3 regions of the Vibrio sp. VPAP30 genome follow, and region 1 is predicted to be linked to each of the others. Evidence: predicted binding sites of a transcription regulator. Region 1 holds the regulator's gene; each other region holds the start of a gene.

Region 1 (3,286 bases):
GCAAGTGGTTCGTTATCAAGGTTTAGAGAAAGCGGTTGAGTTAGCCAACGATACTCGCTTTGGTCTATCAGCAGGCTTAGTTTCTACTGACGATAGCGAATGGGAGTACTTTGTTGACCATATTCGCGCAGGCATCGTAAACCGCAATCGCCAGTTAACAGGTGCAAGCGGTGACGCGCCATTTGGTGGCCCGGGTGCATCGGGCAACTTACGCCCAAGTGCTTACTACGCAGCAGATTACTGTGCTTACCCTATGGCTTCGATGGAAGGGGGAGAAACACTTCTTCCTGCGACCTTAAGCCCAGGTGTAGAACTATAAAATATAATTAAATTTTAGGGATTTCCCTTCTAGCCTCCCCGAGCCGGGAGGCATTTTAAACGTCACAGGTTGAAGGCTATCTAATCAAACTTTCTGGACACATTTGGTTAGATGGCCTTTTTTATAATTAGACATATAACTACTGATACTCCATTTACGTAAACCACCCTTACAAGGAGGCGTTATGACGCCAGATGTTTTATTCCAACAGTTATGGAATGACTATATTCAACGCTTATGTCCCTCTGCTGAACAAGTCCACCAACTTCTGCAAGAAGATGAAGCGCTGATCAATGATCACATTGCTCTGCGTACTTTCAATGTAGAACCGCTGGGCATTGCTACGCTTGCACAACCATTCTTAGACGTAGGCTACAAGCCATGCGGTGACTATGTGTTTGAGAGTAAGAAGCTGGTGGCTAAACACTTTGAGCACCCAGATCCAAAACAGCCGAAAGTATTTATCAGCGAACTGAAAGTTGAAGAGTGCTCTGCACAGCTACAAGCTATCGTCGCTAAACTTGTCGAGCAGTTAGACTCCAGTAAGCTAAAAGGTCATGAGTTCTTGTATGGTGGTCGTTTGTGGGACATTAGCTTTGCTGACTTCCAGACGCTAGCTAAAGAGAGTGAGTACGCTTCTTGGCTGGCAGCGCATGGTTATGGTGCTAATCACTTTACCGTAAGCGTCAATCAGCTCAATGCGTTTGAAGAAGTAAAAGGTGTCAATGACCATCTACGCGATTCCGGCTTTACCATCAATGAGTTTGGTGGTGAAGTGAAAGGCTCTCCAGATGTGCTGCTAGAGCAATCGTCAACTATGGCTGATAAGGTCGAGGTGACCTTTACTGAGGGCAGTGAGGTTATCCCTGGTGGCTTCTACGAGTTTGCTAAGCGCTACCCAATGAGTAATGGTGAACTTTACCCAGGGTTTGTTGCAGCCTCTGCTGATAAGATCTTCGAAAGTACTAACGGGTAGAGATAAGAGTCGAGATTCGGGCTTCGCCCTGCGAGAGTTTAGAACGGGCTGCGCCTTTCGAGAGGGTGGGGTCTAATGGTGATGCGATGGAGCCTTAAGTCCTCAAGGTTTTGACAAAACGAGCCCTTAATAAGCCATAATTTTCTCGATTCTCGATTCTCGATTCTCGATTCTCGATTCTCGATAAACAAAAAGCCACCAATGTCTCCATTGGTGGCTTTGAAAATTTTAGCGGTTAATCGAAATTAACGAGTGCCGTAAACAACGATTGTTTTACCGTGGGCAGAAATTAGGTTCTGCTCTTCTAGCATCTTCAGAATACGACCTACTGTTTCACGAGAACAGCCAACGATCTGGCCGATTTCCTGACGAGTGATCTTAATCTGCATGCCATCTGGGTGAGTCATCGCATCTGGTTGCTTCGCTAGGTTTAATAGCGTTTGAGCAATACGGCCAGTTACGTCTAGGAATGCTAGGTCACCTACTTTTTGGCTAGTCACTTGTAGGCGACTTGCCATTTGCGATGAAAGGCGCATTAGGATGTCTGGGTTTACTTGGATAAGTTGACGGAATTTCTTAAACGAGATTTCCGCAACTTCACAAGGAGATTTAGCACGAACCCATGCTGTACGCTCTTGGTCTTCTTCGAATAGACCAAGTTCACCGATAAAGTCACCTTGGTTTAGGTAAGAAAGGATCATTTCCTTACCTTCTTCGTCTTTAATAAGAACCGCTACTGAACCTTTAACAATGTAGTACAAAGTTTCAGCCTTCTCGCCCGCGTGAATAAGCGTGCTTTTTGAAGGGTACTTATGAATATGACAATGTGACAGAAACCACTCTAATGTTGGGTCGGTTTGAGGTTTACCTAGAACCATAATATCTCACTTCCTCTGCAGGGTACGCTTGCCGCTTTCCATATTTTAGCTAAGCCTTAATCAAGACCTACTAGGATAAGAGCACTTTACAAATGCTGCAAGCCAACTTGTGTTTCGGTAAGAAATAGTATCCTTTTTCGAAAACGATTTCTTGATTTTAATCGGGTACAACTGGGGTTTTAGTACGCAAAACTGTGCACATGATCACGGTATGAAAAGTAATCGTGTTCTAGCTGTGAGTTTTAGCCAATTTTACCCGTTTCAATGAGCTGTTGGAGTATCGGACGTACGATAAGCTCCATTGCAAAACTCATCTTGCCGCCTGGCACAACAATTGTGTTGTGACGTGACATAAATGAACCATCAATCATTGCCAGTAGATATGGGTAATCGACGTTTTTAATTCCTCGTAATCGGATTACAACAAAACTTTCATCTAAACTCGGAATACCTTTGGCGTTGAGCGGGTTAGATGTATCTACGGTCGGTACGCGTTGAAAGTTAATGTGAGTGCGAGAAAACTGCGGTGTGATGTAGTTCAGATAGTCATCCATTGAGCGAACGATAGAGTCCATCACAGCTTCACGCGAATGACCTCGATCGCGCGTATCGCGGACGAATTTCTGAATCCATTCAAGGTTAACGATAGGCACCATGCCAATCAGAAAATCAACATGCTGAGATACGTTGACCTCGCCATCGACGACACCACCATGCAGGCCTTCATAAAACATCACGTCGGAGTTTTCTGGTAGATCTTGCCAAGGCGTAAAGGTGCCTGGCATTTGGTTGTATGGAACAGCTTCATCAAACGTATGTAGGTAACGACGAATTTGCCCAATACCTTCTTGGCCGTATTTTCGGAAGAATTCCTCAAGGCCATTGAAGTCGTTCGCTTGGGGGCCAAAGTAACTGATATGGCGACCTTGCTCTCGTGCCTTACGGATTTCGACATCCATCTCAGGGCGCGTGAAGCGGTGAAAGCTGTCTCCTTCAACCCATGCGGGTTTGACGTTCATCATGTTGAACATCTTGCGGAATGCTTCTGAAGTGGTTGTGGTACCGGCGCCTGATGAACCAGTCACCGCAATAATTGGGTGTTTTGCTGACATG
Region 2 (3,286 bases), on a different contig from region 1:
CCACATACATAAGGTCGATATTTTGACGCAAAATGCGCGGCAAACAGACACTAAGCGCTGCAGAACGCAAAACAGGATCTTGCGGCAAATAGATCGACACTTGACGTTCGTCTTGGCATAAATCGAGTACATGCAGGAAGTGCGCGTATGAGGTGTATGGTGGGCGAATCAAAGCACCTTTGGACGGATAGTTAAATACCGTAAGGTTGCCCATAGGGTCTTCAACATTTCCCCGAGCAAGAATCGTTTGGTATTGCTGATCGATTCGTTCCCTTAAAATGGGCGAGGGTGTCGGAGCGGGCATATTTGCTTCAGAAGAGTGATCGCGGGAGACAAAGCGAGCCGGATATTGATAAGGGTCGTGATCGGTATCGCCTTTAGGTTCTTCTGTTGCTGAGTAGTTCACATGCTGGCAAAGAATGTAGCCACTATGTGCTTCACCCGTAGCCATCCATAACACGCCATTATTGCTCTTTGGTTGCAAAGGAACATAAAACGAAGCCAGTTCATAACTCGCCGCATGGTTGACCCAGCGAGCGTCAAACATGGCAAGTTTACGACGGCAACGACTCGCAATATGATCAAGGTGATCATAAAACGTCTTTGGGTTGATTTCTAATTTGCGGCATATCTCGCGTACTGAGTAGCCCATAAAAAGCAAACCAAGGAGGTTTTCTTGAAATTGTAATTTTTTGTTGGCACCAGACCATTTGTCGACGAACGTAGATTGGCAGCATTTGCAGCGGTAGCGCTGACGATCGCCGCTGTATCCGAACGCATGATAGAGGTGTTTGTGGGTGTGGACAGATAAACCAAAATTATCGCATTCGTCATTACGACAAGCAGGAAGGCCATCACTGTGAAGTTGACGAAGTCGGTGAAGCTCATTGAGAACTTCTTGGTTATTAAGTAAGGGGGGGAAAGCGCCACATTCCCGACATACCATCGCAGGTCGCTTAGGGTTAGCATGCTGCACAACGTAACGATGTGCATCACTCAATCCAAAGTTGTCACACGCCAATGTTTTACAAAAGTTGAGCTGTAACCCGTTCGCTTCTTTTGGCAGTTGGCCGGCTGTCACTATCTCCCCCTCGGGATTATTCGGGCCACCAAACCTAGGTTCAGTGGCTAAAAGAATGGAATTAGATGTTGATTGCAGTTTCTAGTGCTACTTTCATCATGTCATTAAATGACTTCTGGCGCTCTTCAGAGCTTAGTTTCTCACCACGAATGATATGGTCAGATACCGTTAGGATCGTCAGTGCTTTAGCGCCAAGATCGGCCGCTACACCATAGATACCTGCTGCTTCCATGTCTACGCCTAGGATGCCGAGCTTTTCCATTTTCTCAAAGATGTCTGCTTCAGGAGTGTAGAAAAGGTCAGCAGAGAATACGTTCCCCACTTTTACCGGAACTTCTTGAGCGCGCGCTTGGCTAACAGCCTCTTCTAGTAGGCCGTAGTCAGCGATTGCTGCGAAGTCGTGATTGTTGAAACGGATACGGTTTACTTTAGAGTCAGTAGAAGCACCCATACCGATAACAACGTCCATTAGTTTTACGTCGTCACGTACTGCCCCACAACTACCTACACGAATCACGTTTTTCACACCGTATTCAGCAATTAGCTCGTGAACGTAGATGCAGCATGAAGGAATACCCATACCGTGGCCCATAACAGACACTTTCTTACCCTTGTAAGTACCTGTGTAGCCGAACATATTGCGAACGTCACATACTTGCTTCACATCATCTAGGAAAGTTTCCGCGATGTATTTAGCGCGTAGTGGGTCACCTGGCATAAGTACTGTTTCAGCGAAATCACCTGGTTGTGCATTAATGTGTGGGGTTGCCATAGTTATTACTCCAAAAAATATTAGTAATTCAAACTGCTGATTACTAATTATGTTGATTTTGAAAAATCTGTTGAGGCAATACTAGCTATATCTGCCAATGCTCCGTGAGAAGTATGTCACAAAAGGTGGGTATTTGATGCTTTTGTTGCTCATTGATAACTAAATTTGTTGAAAGTGGTTGAGCAATCGATTTGTAAAAACGTTTGCTTCATTCAGTGAACCAAAATGCCTTTAATCTCGTAAGTCTTTTACACGTTATACAAACGATTTATTTGTATATCATTCGAGTATTGTGCTAATTCTTATACAACAAATACTTTTGTACAGCATGGCTGGATGAGGAACTTAAAATGAAGCGACAGCAGATTAAAATTGGGATCAGTTCTTGTGTTTTAGGCGAGCGTGTTCGCTTTGACTCAGGCCACAAGATCAGCAAGTTTGTTACCAAGGAGTTGACTCCCTACTTTGAATTTGTCCCTGTTTGTCCTGAAGTGGGCTCGGGAATGCCTGTACCAAGACCAACCATACGATTGATGTCTAATGAGGACCGAATCGCTTTGGTTGAAACTAAAGACCAAACCAAAGAGCATACCCAGACTGTGGTCGACTACTCGAAGCATAAAGTCGCAGAGCTGGAGCGTGAGGAATTATGTGGTTATATCGTATGTGCTAAATCCCCAACGTGTGGCATGGAGCGGGTGAAAGTATACAGAAAGAACAGCGCAGAGAATGTAGGTGTAGGCTTGTATACCAATGAGCTGATCAAAGCAATGCCTTGGCTCCCTGTAGAGGAGGATGGCAGGCTGAACGATCCCGTGCTGAAAGAGAACTTTATTACTCGTATTTATACACTCAGAGATTTTTACGATTCTATCGGTGATGAACCAACTCGAGGAAAAATCGTTGCATTTCATTCTCGCTATAAATTGACCCTAATGGCCCATCATCCTGCATCTTATAAAGAGCTTGGTCAGTTGGTCGCCAACGCGAAGAAACACCATATAAAAGATTTCTATTTTCTCTATAGAGAAGGCTTGATGGAGGCGATAAGTTATAGAGCAAACCGAAAAAACAACACCAATGTACTGATGCACATTCAAGGTTACTTCAAGCGCGATTTAGATAAGACTCAAAAGCAAGAGTTGAGACAAATCATCGATGATTACCGCGTCGGCCTTCTTCCTCTGCTTGCACCATTAACACTTATAAAGCACTATTTGTCAGCTCATCCGGATAGTTATCTGGCTAAGCAAGCCTATTTAGAACCATACCCACAGGAGTTACGTTTAAGATATGGGCTGTGAGAAAAAACTATATGCCATCCGGGAAGTTTCAGAGATTACTGGCATTAAACCTGTCACCTTAAGGGCATGGCAGCGTCGATACAATTTGGTTCAACCACAGCGAACTGAGAAAGGCCATCGTTTGTATTC
Region 3 (3,286 bases), on a different contig from region 1:
TAAGATCTTTACGTAGCATGGGATCGTTAAGCAAATGGGTAAAAAGGTCAAATATTGCTAAAGCGTCTTTGTTTATCTCGCTATCGAGTTTTTTACGCATACGGCGAAAATCATTCAACGCTTCTTCTATCGCCAGTAACAACCACTCCTGCTCACGTTCAATATCTAACGTTGATGCGGGATAAACATTGCTCAGTTCAGGCTGAGTGTCATCCCACCAAAATTCGCCAATTGCAACGCCAGACGAAGCTGGGACACCACGGATCGCTTGCTGCTTTTTCTCTAGTCGCCAATGACCTTGAGTTTGAGCATGAGCGATAATGACAGCAAGCTGAGCGGCAAGTGTAACTAAGAAAGACTCTTCCATTTCATCGAACTGACGTGGTGCTTTTTGTTGCACAACGAGAACACCAAGTACTTGCTTACGGTAAATAATCGGGGTGCCAAGAAAGCTTTGGTAGACTTCTTCGCCAAGCTCAGAGAAGTACTTAAAGTTAGGATGTTTAGATGCTTCCGCTAAGTTGAGCGGTTCAGCGCTGCGTTTAACAAGACCAACTAAGCCCTCGTTAAATTGGATATGAATTTTGTCGCCTTTAAAACGCAGCCCCTGAGTAGCCATTAACTCAAGACGCTGCATTTCTTCGTTAGCAAGATAGACAGTGCAACATTCAGTACTCATCGCACTGCACGTTTGTTTAACTAAAATATCTAAGGCTTGATGAACTTCTTCTACCTTAGATACTTGTTCAACTATTTCCCTTAGTTGAGAAAGCATGTCTATCCTCTTCGGTGCTTACGTTTGCCTTTTACTTTACGTTGTTTAAATGGCATTGCCATTGATGCAAACTCTTTCATCGCACGACGATATACATCGCGTTTAAAAGAAACCACTTGTCTGACTGGATACCAATAACTTACCCAACGCCAGCCATCAAATTCAGGGGAACTGCCACGCAACATATCAATTCGTGATTCATCACAATCGAGTCGTAGCAGAAACCACTTCTGTTTCTGTCCGATACAAACAGGTTTTGAATCCCAACGAACAAGACGTTTTGGTAGCTTGTACCTCAACCAATGACGACTTGTCGCAACGATCTTAACCTCTTTCTTTGTAAGACCAACCTCTTCATACAACTCCCTATACATTGCCTGTTCAGGGGTCTCACCTTCATCAATTCCACCTTGAGGAAACTGCCAAGAGTGTTGTCCGTATCGTTTAGCCCAGAAGACCTGACCATGGCTGTTACAGATTACAATTCCCACGTTTAAGCGGTAACCATCGCCATCTATCACTGGCCAACCTCTAATAAAATCTTTAATTACAGTGATTTTTCCACATATCCCCAGTAGGAGCAAACTTACTAGTGTGACTAGGGCAGAAAATATTGCTTTCCCACCCACCAATGGATAACTTTTAACCGAAACAAAGGTTACTCACACCGCAGTGAGACATAGCCCACATTTATTCACCTTTTCTGTGTATAACTATGTGAAAAATCAATGTGAAAGTGATCAATAGCTAAGCAACGACAAAATTGGTCGCCTAAAAGGATCAAACTAGATAAGAGCAGATGCTTCAAAAACAATAACTTAATAAACACATGAACTAAGCAACTTTATACAATAGCTCTTTCTGCCCCTCCCTCACACAGATCGGTCAAAGATCAACCATAGTTGATTTTATCCACACCACTTAAGTCAAAGCTAGGTATATGATTAAAATTTCAAGTATTTTCTCACCACCAAACCCCTGTTTATTCATACATAACAGTGTTAGATTGCAAATTTTCACAACCAAGCTGTGGATAACCATAAAAGTGACGATCTTTCACTCACAATGATCAATCTCTCTACAGTCGAATTTTTCTTCCATTAGGTTACAATGAGTACACTGTCCAATCGCACGAAACCACAATGAAGCCAGAACCATCCTCCGAACAAGAACTGCTGGATCGCGCTAAAAGCATCGCAGGTGTCAACTTTGCCGAACTCGCCGCAGAAGCTGATATAGATGTTCCACCAGACCTTCGTCGTGACAAAGGCTGGGTGGGTCAATTGTTGGAATGGCACTTGGGCGCCACCGCTGGCAGCAAACCGACTCAAGACTTCGAAAGACTAGGTATAGAGCTAAAAACCATCCCTATTGGCTACTCTGGTAAACCTCTAGAGACCACCTTTGTCTGTGTTGCTCCTTTGATCGGTGTACATGGACTGACATGGGAAACCAGCCATGTGCGCAATAAGCTTTCACGGGTATTGTGGATTCCGGTCGAAGGAGAAAGAGAGATTCCATTGGCAGAAAGATGCGTTGGTTCGCCTTTGATCTGGTCTCCTAGCCAAGAAGAAGAGCAGCAGTTAAAAGCCGATTGGGAAGAGTTAATGGAACTCATCGTATTGGGCCGTGTTGAACAGATCAACGCTCGCCATGGTGAAGTATTGCAACTGCGCCCCAAAGCGGCAAATAGCCGTGTGTTAACTGAAGCCTATGGGGCAAGTGGCAAGCCAATAAAAACGCTGCCAAGAGGGTTCTATCTAAGGACTCAATTCACAGCGCGTATTTTGCAAGATTACTATGTTTAGTGCGTAGTAAGTGACATCTCCACATCATGATATAGTGGGCCATCACCAGCTCCGCACTCATCGTAAGCATTGTGTAAACGCAAGTAAGCCCGCTCTACTCCTAACCGCAGTAGCTCTTCTTTTACTCGCTCTAGCGACTCAAAGTGTACCGGTTCATCATCGATTTTAACTGGCTCTAATTTGTGCTTATACTCGACAGCTAAAAGATACTGTGACAGATCTGAGCAACCGATGACAAACACCTTTGGCGGCTGGTAGCTATCTTTATGATGACCATGAATCCACTTATCTAACTGACTTTTTTGCATAGTTCACCTCCATAAATCAGTATTAGCCAACTTTGCAAAATTTGCGAATTTGTTACCACACGCTCTTTTCTAATCGTAGTCAAATCCCCTATAGTGGGATCTCATGCCCGTAACGACAAGGAAGATCGATGCAATACAACAAGTTACCCCACTCCACTCTGGAAGTGAGTAAGATCTGTCTTGGCACCATGACATTTGGTGAACAAAACACTGAGCAAGATGCCTTTAGTCAACTGGATTACGCACTTGAGCGAGGTGTAAACTTTATTGATACTGCGGAAATGTACCCTGTACCGCCTAAAGCCAACACGCAAGGATTGACTGAACAGTACATTGGAAACTGGTTAGCAAAATCAGCGAATCGTGAAAAGGTCGTCATAGCAACCAAAGTCGCA

The links. Region 1 encodes CRP, which controls carbon source genes, mostly activating them, when cyclic AMP is high. Its sites were predicted from a motif close to TGTGANNNNNNTCACA; they were not measured.
Region 2: the regulator CRP is predicted to act here: its motif matches at 1,959-1,974, upstream of deoD (purine-nucleoside phosphorylase).
Region 3: the regulator CRP is predicted to act here: its motif matches at 1,449-1,464, upstream of rppH (RNA pyrophosphohydrolase).

What each region holds. Positions count from the first base shown of each region.
Region 1 is NZ_LBLS01000019.1:183,907-187,192, forward strand. It holds gene astD (succinylglutamate-semialdehyde dehydrogenase) at 1-319, shown strand, start outside; gene ZX61_RS08605 (DUF1338 domain-containing protein) at 504-1,295, shown strand; gene crp (cAMP-activated global transcriptional regulator CRP) at 1,541-2,173, opposite strand; gene ZX61_RS08615 (phosphoribulokinase) at 2,416-3,285, opposite strand.
Region 2 is NZ_LBLS01000026.1:293,118-296,403, forward strand. It holds gene ZX61_RS11770 (lactate dehydrogenase) at 1-1,081, opposite strand, end outside; gene deoD (purine-nucleoside phosphorylase) at 1,143-1,853, opposite strand; gene ZX61_RS11780 (YbgA family protein) at 2,204-3,157, shown strand; gene ZX61_RS11785 (MerR family transcriptional regulator) at 3,147-3,286, shown strand, end outside.
Region 3 is NZ_LBLS01000036.1:240,068-243,353, reverse strand. It holds gene ptsP (phosphoenolpyruvate--protein phosphotransferase) at 1-775, opposite strand, end outside; gene rppH (RNA pyrophosphohydrolase) at 778-1,296, opposite strand; gene mutH (DNA mismatch repair endonuclease MutH) at 1,918-2,583, shown strand; gene ZX61_RS16485 (DUF6482 family protein) at 2,580-2,891, opposite strand; gene ZX61_RS16480 (NADP(H)-dependent aldo-keto reductase) at 3,020-3,286, shown strand, end outside.